3 regions of the Paenibacillus sp. B1-35 genome follow, and region 1 is predicted to be linked to each of the others. Evidence: predicted binding sites of a transcription regulator. Region 1 holds the regulator's gene; each other region holds the start of a gene.

Region 1 (3,162 bases):
GTTAACCGAATGCGATTGCTCGTCAGGAGCTGCTCACGTGCTGCCTTCTCATGCTCGATTAATTGCTTCACAACACTGTACAAATTATCAATAATCTCAGATTCGGATTGACCCAACGTAATCTGATTTGAAATTTGGAACAGGTTGCCGATCGCTTCGCTACCTTCTCCATATATGCCCCTAACTGCCAGACCTACCTGGGTTACGGCCTGAAGCATGAGGTTGATTTGCTGCGTCATAACCAATGCCGGCAAATGCATCATCACCGATGCTCGAATTCCTGTACCAACATTCGTCGGGCAACTCGTCAAAAACCCTCTCTTCTCATCAAAAGCGTAATCGATATGCGATTCGAACACATCATCGATCCGACTCGCTTGCTCCCACGCTTCACGAATTTGCAGTCCTGGATACAGACATTGAATACGAAGATGATCTTCCTCATTAATCATAATGCTGGTCGATTCATCCTCACTTACAATAACTGCACCATTGCGGGACTCATTCGCTAAATTCGGGGATATTAAATGCTTCTCTACAAGCACTTGCTTCTCTGTATCGCTAAGCTCTGCCAGCTCTAATTCATGAAAGTGATTCAATTGCGCAAATTCCGGGTCTTTCATGACTGCTGACAAACGATTCAACACCTCAGCTGATTGCTGATTCGTAGCCAAGAGTGGGAACGGCAGCCCGCTAATATTCCGCGCCACACGGATACGGCTGCTAATGACGATATCGGAATCAGGGCCCGTGCCGCGCATCCAATCGCTTAGGGCTTCATCAATAAATCGTCGCTCTGTCATCTCGTCATCTCCTTCCAATTCGCACTGCTTAATGTCATCTTACTCCCTCGATATCACTTATATCCTGTGAGAGCTATTAGGAACTGCTTCGCTCAGAATCGCTAGGCGGTTGATTCTCCAGCTCGCGAATGCGGTCACGCAAGTTAGCCGCCTCCTCGAACTCTTCACGCAAAATGCTGTACTGTAGCTGCTTCTTCAGCTCTTCCAGCTCGCGTCTGCGCTGAATCCGTCCCCCTCCACGCTTCGGAATTTTACCTACGTGTATGGTATTGCCGTGAACCCGCTTCAAGAGCGGATCCAAGCGATCGCCGAAAAAGGTGTAGCACTCATCGCATCCAAAACGCCCTAGCTTACCAAATTGCGCATAGGTAAGTCCGCACTTCTCACAGCGCATTGGCTGCGGCTTCGCATCTTCCTTAGCTCCTTGCTTGCTGCCTGTCAAATCGAAATCAAGCAAACCCGACAATAAATTATGGATGGAGAATCCGTTCGCCGTGCCTGGAATCCATTCGCCTTTTTCCCGAGCACATGATTCACAAATGTGAAATTCCGTCTTCTGTCCATTAATAATTTTCGTAAAATGCAGGGTAGCCGGTTTCTGACCACATTGTTGACACACCATAACCGTCTCTCCTCCTTTATAGATAGCTTCCGTTTTGCTTACATCCAGCCTTTATTTGCTCAATAAAGCCAACAGCATGGATCGGAGCAACCGAGCACGCAACTCGTCGCGATAAGGAAGCTTCACTGTCAAGTTATCTCGAGATACTGCAGCCCGCAGCAGATTCGCTTCCCGGCGGGAGATGAATTTCGCTTCTTCCAGTTGATAGATAAGTCCCTCAGCGGCACTTTGTTCGATCCGCTCTCCAATGGACTCGCACAAATGATTATGAATCGCTTGATGCGCCGGCAAGTCAATTCGCTGGATGCGAATGTATCCTCCTCCGCCGCGCTTGCTCTCAACGACGTATCCCTTCTCCAATGTAAAGCGCGTGCTGATTACATAATTAATCTGTGATGGTACGCAAGAGAATTGTTCAGCTAAGTCATTGCGTTGAATCTCTACGGCGCCTTCCGAACTCTCAAGTAGGATATGCTTCAGATAGTGCTCGATCAGGTCGGAAATGTTGCGCATTGTCTCCCCCCTTTCCGCTTAAAGTAGTCTCTATATTAGGTTTAACCAAATATAAGCCTCACTTATTCTGTTTTGGCTTAATATTTTGAACTTTTTTGACTATTAGTCTGACTTTGACTTTCTTTGACTTTACATTTATTATAGCGCACTCTTATGAATTTGCAACTGTTTTAGATCAATTTCATCAGCTATTCTACACTTTTATGTGGATAACCTTCTTCTAAGGAAATTCATTTAACTCTGTACATCTCGATTACGCAGTATATTCAAATTCGCTATTATTGGTAAGCCCCATTCATGCGATGAATGTTGTGGATATCACGCCTATTCTCCACATAAGTGGATAATTGATGCGTACAGTGTGAATAAAAAATAGAAAATTCTCCGTCCTAGAGATTGTTCACAGGCAAAAATATTTATGGTGTACATATTACAGCTAGTGAAGAACATTTATGCACATGTGAATAACAAATTCAGTTTAGAGCAGAAGTTGCATGATACCGAGTGAAAACCGATATAAAAATACTCCCGCTGCCGCACAGCGGACGACACGGGAGTATCCGTATTATTCTGCAATATAATGAAGAATTGCAAGAAGTCGTTTCAAAGCAGCTCCCGCTTCTGCTCGTGTAGCCTTTTCGCTAGAACGCAGTGTACGGTCTTGATAGCCGTTGAGTACCCCGGAAGTGAGTGCTTTACTCGTAGCCACTCTTGCCCAGTCTTTGATTTGTTCTACATCCTTATAATAATCCATAGCCTCCGCAGCATGATCCTTCTCAGCTTGCAAATCATGTCCTGCAATATGTGCAGCATTGACTAGCATTTGTGCCATTTGCTCGCGAGTGACTGGGGCATTTGGATGGAAGAATCCATTTTCATCTCCCTGTATGAGCTTCAGTTGAGCTGCAATTAATACCGCATCTGCATACCAAGCTGATACTGAAACATCTTTGAGCGCTTCCTTAGATAAGGTACGAGCTTGAACATCGCCATATCCTAATCCACGTATAAGCATGGTTACAAATTCTGCTCGAGTTACGGCAGCATTCGGAGCGAATTGTCCACCATCACGCCCTTGGACTATTAGCTTGGAAGCAAGCATTTCCACAATCGACTTCGCCCAGTGTCCATTTACATCTCCGAAGCTCGGAGCGTATTGGATAACAACAAAGTTGCCATTGTAGCTGTGCTTCATGTTCATTGTGGATTGGGTATCCTTCTCAG
Region 2 (3,162 bases), on a different contig from region 1:
GGAAATCGAAGTTGAACAATTTGCAAAAGGCAAAACGTTCAAATTCAAAGCAAAAGTAACTGTTAAGCCTGAAGTTAAGCTTGGAGACTACAAAGGTCTTGAAGTGGAAACTAAGGAAGCTGAAGTTACTGAAGAAGAGCTTGACGCTGAGTTGAAGCGTCTGCAAGAGCGTCATGCTGAACTCGTTATCGTTGATGAAGAAACAGCACAAAAAGGCGACAGCGTTGTTATCGACTTCGAAGGATTCGTTGATGGCGAAGCATTTGAAGGCGGCAAAGGTGAGCGCTACACATTGGAGCTTGGCTCTAATACGTTCATTCCTGGATTTGAAGATCAATTGGTTGGCCTTGGAACAGGCGACTTCAAAGACGTTGAAGTTACATTCCCTGAGCACTATCATGCAGAAAACTTGGCTGGCAAGCCTGCAACATTCAAAGTGAAAATTCATGAAATCAAGCGCAAGCAGCTTCCTAAGCTTGACGATGAGTTCGCTAAAGACGTTAGCGAGTTCGAAACTTTGGATGAGTACAAAGCTGATCTTACAAAACAGTTGAAAGAACGCAAAACACGCGAACTGGAAGCAAATCGTGAAGCTGAACTCGTTGAAAAAGCATCTGCTAACGCAGAAGTAGAAATTCCACGTGCGATGATCGAAACTGAAATTCAGCACATGGTAAAAGATTTGGACAACCGTCTTCGCATGCAAGGCATGAACATGGACATGTTCTTGACTTTGTCCGGCCAAACTATTGCAGACTTGCGCGAGCAAATGCAAATAGAGGCTAACAAGCGTGTGAAAAACAACCTCGTTCTTGAGCAAATCGTTAAAGAGGAAAACATCACGATTTCCGATGAAGAGCTTCAAGAAGAGCTTGACAAAATGGCAGCTTCCTACCAACGTTCTGCGGAGGAAATTCGCACAATCTTGGAGAAAAACGGTACGCTCGAAAACTTGCGTGAAGAGGCAGCTCTTCGCAAAACAGTTAAATTCATCGTGGACAATAGCAAAAATTAATTGCATATCGGCTACGCAACGCATGGAAAATGCGGGCGTGGCGTAACAGGATAAGGCACGTTACTTTCAAGGGCGTGCCTTATTTTTTACCACCTGCTTGGCGAAAGTTTGTGAATTGTAAGTTCTTTGATTGACCACATAACGTTTCACCACCCTATTATGGGTGTACATAATCAATATGTAACATATTAGGTGAATTCCGTCTGTGGATGAGCTGTAATATAGAGCTTATCTGTAGGGATTACGGGCATTTGCCGCACATACAATAATGGTAATCGGTGTAAAAATGACACCACGGTCAGAAAATGTTAAAATAAAAATGTAAAGCTATGTAAAGAAAAGAGGTCGGTACCATGAATTTAATCCCGATGGTCATCGAACAGACAAATCGCGGCGAACGCTCTTATGATATTTACTCGCGTCTGCTGAAAGATCGCATTATCTTTCTGGGCAGCGCCATCGATGATGACGTAGCGAACAGCGTCATTGCGCAATTGCTGTTCCTCCAAGCAGATGATCCAGAGAAGGACATTTTCTTGTATATCAATTCACCGGGCGGTTCAGTTACGGCCGGCATGGCAATTTACGATACAATGCAGCATATCAAACCGGACGTATCTACAATTTGCGTCGGCTTGGCTGCCAGTATGGGCTCGCTCTTGTTAACAGCTGGAGCGCCAGGCAAGCGTATCGCATTGCCGAACAGTGAGATTATGATTCACCAGCCGCTTGGTGGTGTACGCGGTCAAGCGTCCGACATTAAGATTCACGCAGACTGGATCTTGAAGACAAGACATAAGCTCAACCAGATTTATGTGGAACGTACAGGTCAGCCGATCGAGAAGATTGAGCGCGATACGGATCGCGACAACTTCATGAGCGCTGATGAAGCGAAGGAATATGGCCTTGTTGACCAAGTTTTGCATCCGGCAAGCCCGGGTTTGAAGTAAGGGGGGACACCGATTGTTTAAATTTAATGATGAGAAGGGGCAATTGAAATGCTCGTTCTGCGGCAAGTCGCAGGAACAAGTGCGCAAGTTGGTTGCCGGTCCTGGCGTATATATATGTGATGAGTGCATCGAGCTTTGCAATGAGATCGTAGAGGAAGAGCTCGGTCACGAAGAGGAAGTCGATCTGAAAGACATTCCAAAGCCAAAGGAAATTCGTGCTATTCTGGATCAGTATGTTATTGGTCAAGAGCAAGCGAAGAAGTCGTTGTCCGTAGCGGTATATAACCACTATAAGCGGATCAACACACAGAATAAGATTGAGGATGTAGAACTGCAAAAGAGTAACATCTTGCTTGTAGGGCCTACCGGCTCCGGTAAGACGCTCTTGGCGCAGACTATGGCTAAAATCTTGAACGTGCCATTCGCGATAGCTGATGCAACATCGCTTACTGAAGCAGGCTATGTAGGCGAAGACGTTGAAAATATTTTGTTGAAGCTGATTCAAGCTGCAGATTACGACGTAGAGAAGGCGGAGCGCGGCATTATTTACATCGATGAGATTGATAAAGTTGCCCGCAAATCCGAAAACCCTTCGATTACGCGCGACGTATCCGGCGAAGGCGTACAACAAGCATTGCTAAAAATCTTGGAAGGCACTGTTGCTTCCGTTCCTCCTCAAGGTGGACGCAAGCATCCGCACCAAGAATTTATCCAAATCGATACGACGAACATCTTGTTCATTTGCGGCGGTGCATTTGATGGACTGGAACAAATTATCAAGCGTCGTGTAGGTAAGAAAATTATCGGCTTCAATGCTGACGGCGGTCAGAAGGACTTGAAGCCTGGCGAATATTTGACGATGACACTTCCAGAGGACTTGTTGAAGTTTGGTCTTATTCCAGAGTTCGTTGGTCGTCTTCCAGTTATCTCGACATTGGAGCCGCTTGATGAGCATACACTGGTTCGTATTTTGAGCGAACCAAAGAATGCACTGACGAAGCAGTACCAGAAGCTTCTGGAGATGGACAACGTGAAGCTTGACTTCGAGTCTGGAGCATTGGAGGCCATTGCTCGGGAAGCGATAAAGCGGAATACAGGAGCTCGTGGATTGCGTGCCATCATCGAAGGCATTATGCTCGACGTGATGTATGAGGTGCCGTCACGCGACGATGTAACAACGTGTGTCATTACGGAGCA
Region 3 (3,162 bases), on a different contig from region 1:
TGTGGAGCCGCCTGTCACCGCCACGACATCTTCCTTGTCCATTACGCTGCTGAGCGCTTTACAAGCCGCTTGCCCAAGTTCCTGTTTAACGACAGGCGATACATCCGAATTGCCGGGTACGACAATGACCTGCTTCAAACCAAATGCTTGGCGGATACTCTCCTCCAGCTGGCGCATTCCGAGCAGTTCACCCATCACGGATTCCAGCTTCCGGACAAGTTGCCGGCCTTCATCAGTGATTCGCATCCCCGTGTTATCCGAATCAATCAGGCCTTGTGCCTTCAATAAGTCGGTTTCTGCACGGAGCACACGCTCGGTCATCTGCAATGACGTTGCCAGCGTTCTTCTCCCGATGGAGTCGGACAACATGATTTGATGCAGGATGGTGTAACGCTTCTTCAACAGTTCAATGAGTTCAGGTAGAAGTCGCTTCTGTATTTCCAACCACTCACGCATTCTCTCCACTCCTGCTTCCCATAAGCAACCATTGGACTAAAAACGTCCCATCTCTACATTTTTTGTCCCACCACTATTCTACCGAATAATGAGGCAACTTGCAAGTAGCCAGAACCCCAGTACATACACCCAAAAATCAAAATTTTCATGCTAAGGAACAACTCTATAATGAGCAAGCAATATCAAAGTTATTCATAATTAGACAGCCTGTCCAAAGACATTCGAGCGCCTATGAAGTAATTAACCCAAAATGCGACATGTTCATACATTTTTTCTAAATCAATCTCGACATTTTTCAGTATAGACAGGAATGATGGACATCATGCTTGACCTTACAACGTTTACAAAAAATTTGAGCCTCCAGAGGAATAAAAAATGAAAACTGTACGGTCAGCGTTGTGAAGCGAGACCTAGCTTTTCATTAGAGTCCAAATATTATGCTGGCAAGTACTTTAACTTATAAGTAGAAGCGACTTGTTACCCCATCCATAGGAAAAGGAAATAATTCAGGGGCGCTCACTTGACTTTGTTATACGCTTTCTTATATAATAAGTTTTGCTCTTGTATGAATGCGCCCGTGGTCCAATGGATATGACGTAGGCCTCCGGAGCCTGAGATCAAGGTTCGATTCCTTGCGGGCGCGCCAATTACACTCCTGTCCTTATTAGGTACAGGATAAGAAGCTACGTTACGCATATATTTAGGTACATAAGCACGGAAGCAACATCTTGAATTTTGCAGAAGCGAAAGGATAGATGTTTTTTTCTCGACATAGTTTGACCATCTTTGACTTTTTGTTTTATGTCCTTTATATTGGATGTGTAACGACATTTAGTGAGGAGGGGTTATCTTGAGTTATGTACCCGTAGTTGTTGAACAAACGAATCGTGGTGAAAGATCCTATGATATTTATTCCCGGTTGTTGAAGGATCGCATCATTTTCCTCGGAACAGAAGTGAACGATCTGGTGGCGAATTCGATTATCGCCCAGTTGTTGTTCCTGGCTGCAGATGACCCGGAAAAGGATATCCATTTATACATCAATAGCCCGGGCGGTTCTATCTCGGCCGGCATGGCCATATACGATACAATGCAGCACATTAAGCCAGACGTATCTACGATTTGCGTCGGCATGGCTGCCTCCATGGGCGCTTTTCTGCTGAACGCAGGCGCTAAGGGCAAGCGCTTCGCGCTGCCGAATAGCGAAATTATGATTCACCAGCCGCTTGGCGGAGCTCAAGGTCAAGCTACCGATATCGAAATCCGCGCACGTCGCATCTTGAAGATGCGCGACAACTTGAACAAGATCTTGGCAGAGCGCACGGGACAACCGCTTGAGCGCGTGGAGCGCGACACAGATCGCGATTACTTCATGTCTGCCCAAGAGGCGTTTGATTATGGTCTTGTCGATAAGGTTCTTGGCAAAGAATAATTTCCAACATTCCTTTTCTACTACTTGAAGGCAAAGGTCGAGTCTGTGTTCTTGAACGCTGGCTCGATCTTTTTTGTCTGTATTTCCACACCCAACAATAAATCGTAGTCCAAGAAGAAACGGCTGTATCCATAAAAAAAGGACCGCATCGCGTAAACGCTGATGCGGTCTATATATGTTCTAGGGGTAAACTGTAAACCATGAGAAAGATGAAACGGATCACCTGGTGCAACGGAAGACTTCCGGTTGACCAAGGCCAGTAATCGCTGCCGGCAACCCTCCTTCGCAAGAACTCATCTGTCATTCGGTCCATTGTTAGAATACTAGAGTTACATTAAAGAAAACTGAACTGAACCTTAAAATAAGATAAAATGCGCTTCCTCACCTTAAAATCCCCTTCGATTGTCCTCTCCACAAAAATAGTTGTACGCGCCATGAAATCATTCCATTTCCCATTGGAATCGTTTACAATAAGAATATTGCTGATTTTTTCTGATTTCTCGCTTTACAGACGAGTCGAAACGTATACAATGATTACAAATCATCAACATCTCTTCTCGAATAGATTGTCTTCTTAATTTTTGCAAGATTCACTTCATAGCAAGATTACATCAGGGACTACTAGGAGGTTTGTCAGGATGAGTTGGAACTATTTTCGGTCGAAGCTGCTATTACAGTACATATGGTCGTATATATTGATTTTTCTCATCCCATTAGTGGTTCTTACTATCTTCATCTATCAAAATGCCGTCAACAATCTGCGCTCCGAAATTGAGCAATCGAACGTGAATCAGCTTAATCAGGTGAAACTGAATATTGATTCTCGCATGACGGAACTCCGGGATATTGCTTCACGCATTGCCTATGACGAACAATTGACCCCATATATGATTCGGCATCCTTATTACAGCCGTGACGCGATATCCGCGCTCGGCAAATACAAAGCGAATAGCTCCATCTTGGAAGAACTATTCCTCTATTACCGCAATACTCAAGCCATCTACTCTCCGAAAGGAATGACCAATGTTAATGTGCTCTTTGAGCAATATTATTTGTTTGAGGACTGGAATAAAAAGGATATTATTCACGAACTAGAAACAGAACTTTATCCCATAGTTCGGCCTGCTGAATCGGTCAACTTAAATATGAATATTACAAAGTCCATGCTTGCGTATATGATTCCGATTACACCAAACAGCTCTTCTCCGCATGGAACGGTGCTCTTCCTAATGGAGGAATCCAAGCTTACTGGACTGATGGATACCATCTTGAAC

Evidence for each region. The regulator CtsR, encoded in region 1, represses protease genes until heat stress. The targets are predictions, from matches to a motif close to ATGGTCAATAAAGGTCAAACA.
Region 2: a site for CtsR is predicted at 1,310-1,330, ahead of clpP (ATP-dependent Clp endopeptidase proteolytic subunit ClpP). Genes of this name have one in related genera too.
Region 3: a site for CtsR is predicted at 1,230-1,250, ahead of clpP (ATP-dependent Clp endopeptidase proteolytic subunit ClpP). Genes of this name have one in related genera too.

What each region holds. Positions count from the first base shown of each region.
Region 1 is NZ_JBCHVJ010000011.1:62,066-65,227, forward strand. It holds gene ACQ5BJ_RS25490 (protein arginine kinase) at 1-803, opposite strand, end outside; gene ACQ5BJ_RS25495 (UvrB/UvrC motif-containing protein) at 880-1,425, opposite strand; gene ACQ5BJ_RS25500 (CtsR family transcriptional regulator) at 1,477-1,938, opposite strand; gene ACQ5BJ_RS25505 (S-layer homology domain-containing protein) at 2,504-3,162, opposite strand, start outside.
Region 2 is NZ_JBCHVJ010000007.1:54,453-57,614, reverse strand. It holds gene tig (trigger factor) at 1-1,015, shown strand, start outside; gene clpP (ATP-dependent Clp endopeptidase proteolytic subunit ClpP) at 1,369-1,965, shown strand; gene clpX (ATP-dependent protease ATP-binding subunit ClpX) at 1,979-3,162, shown strand, end outside.
Region 3 is NZ_JBCHVJ010000004.1:523,231-526,392, forward strand. It holds gene ACQ5BJ_RS16560 (sugar-binding transcriptional regulator) at 1-456, opposite strand, end outside; tRNA gene ACQ5BJ_RS16565 (tRNA-Arg) at 1,028-1,102, shown strand; gene clpP (ATP-dependent Clp endopeptidase proteolytic subunit ClpP) at 1,307-1,888, shown strand; gene ACQ5BJ_RS16575 (helix-turn-helix domain-containing protein) at 2,527-3,162, shown strand, end outside.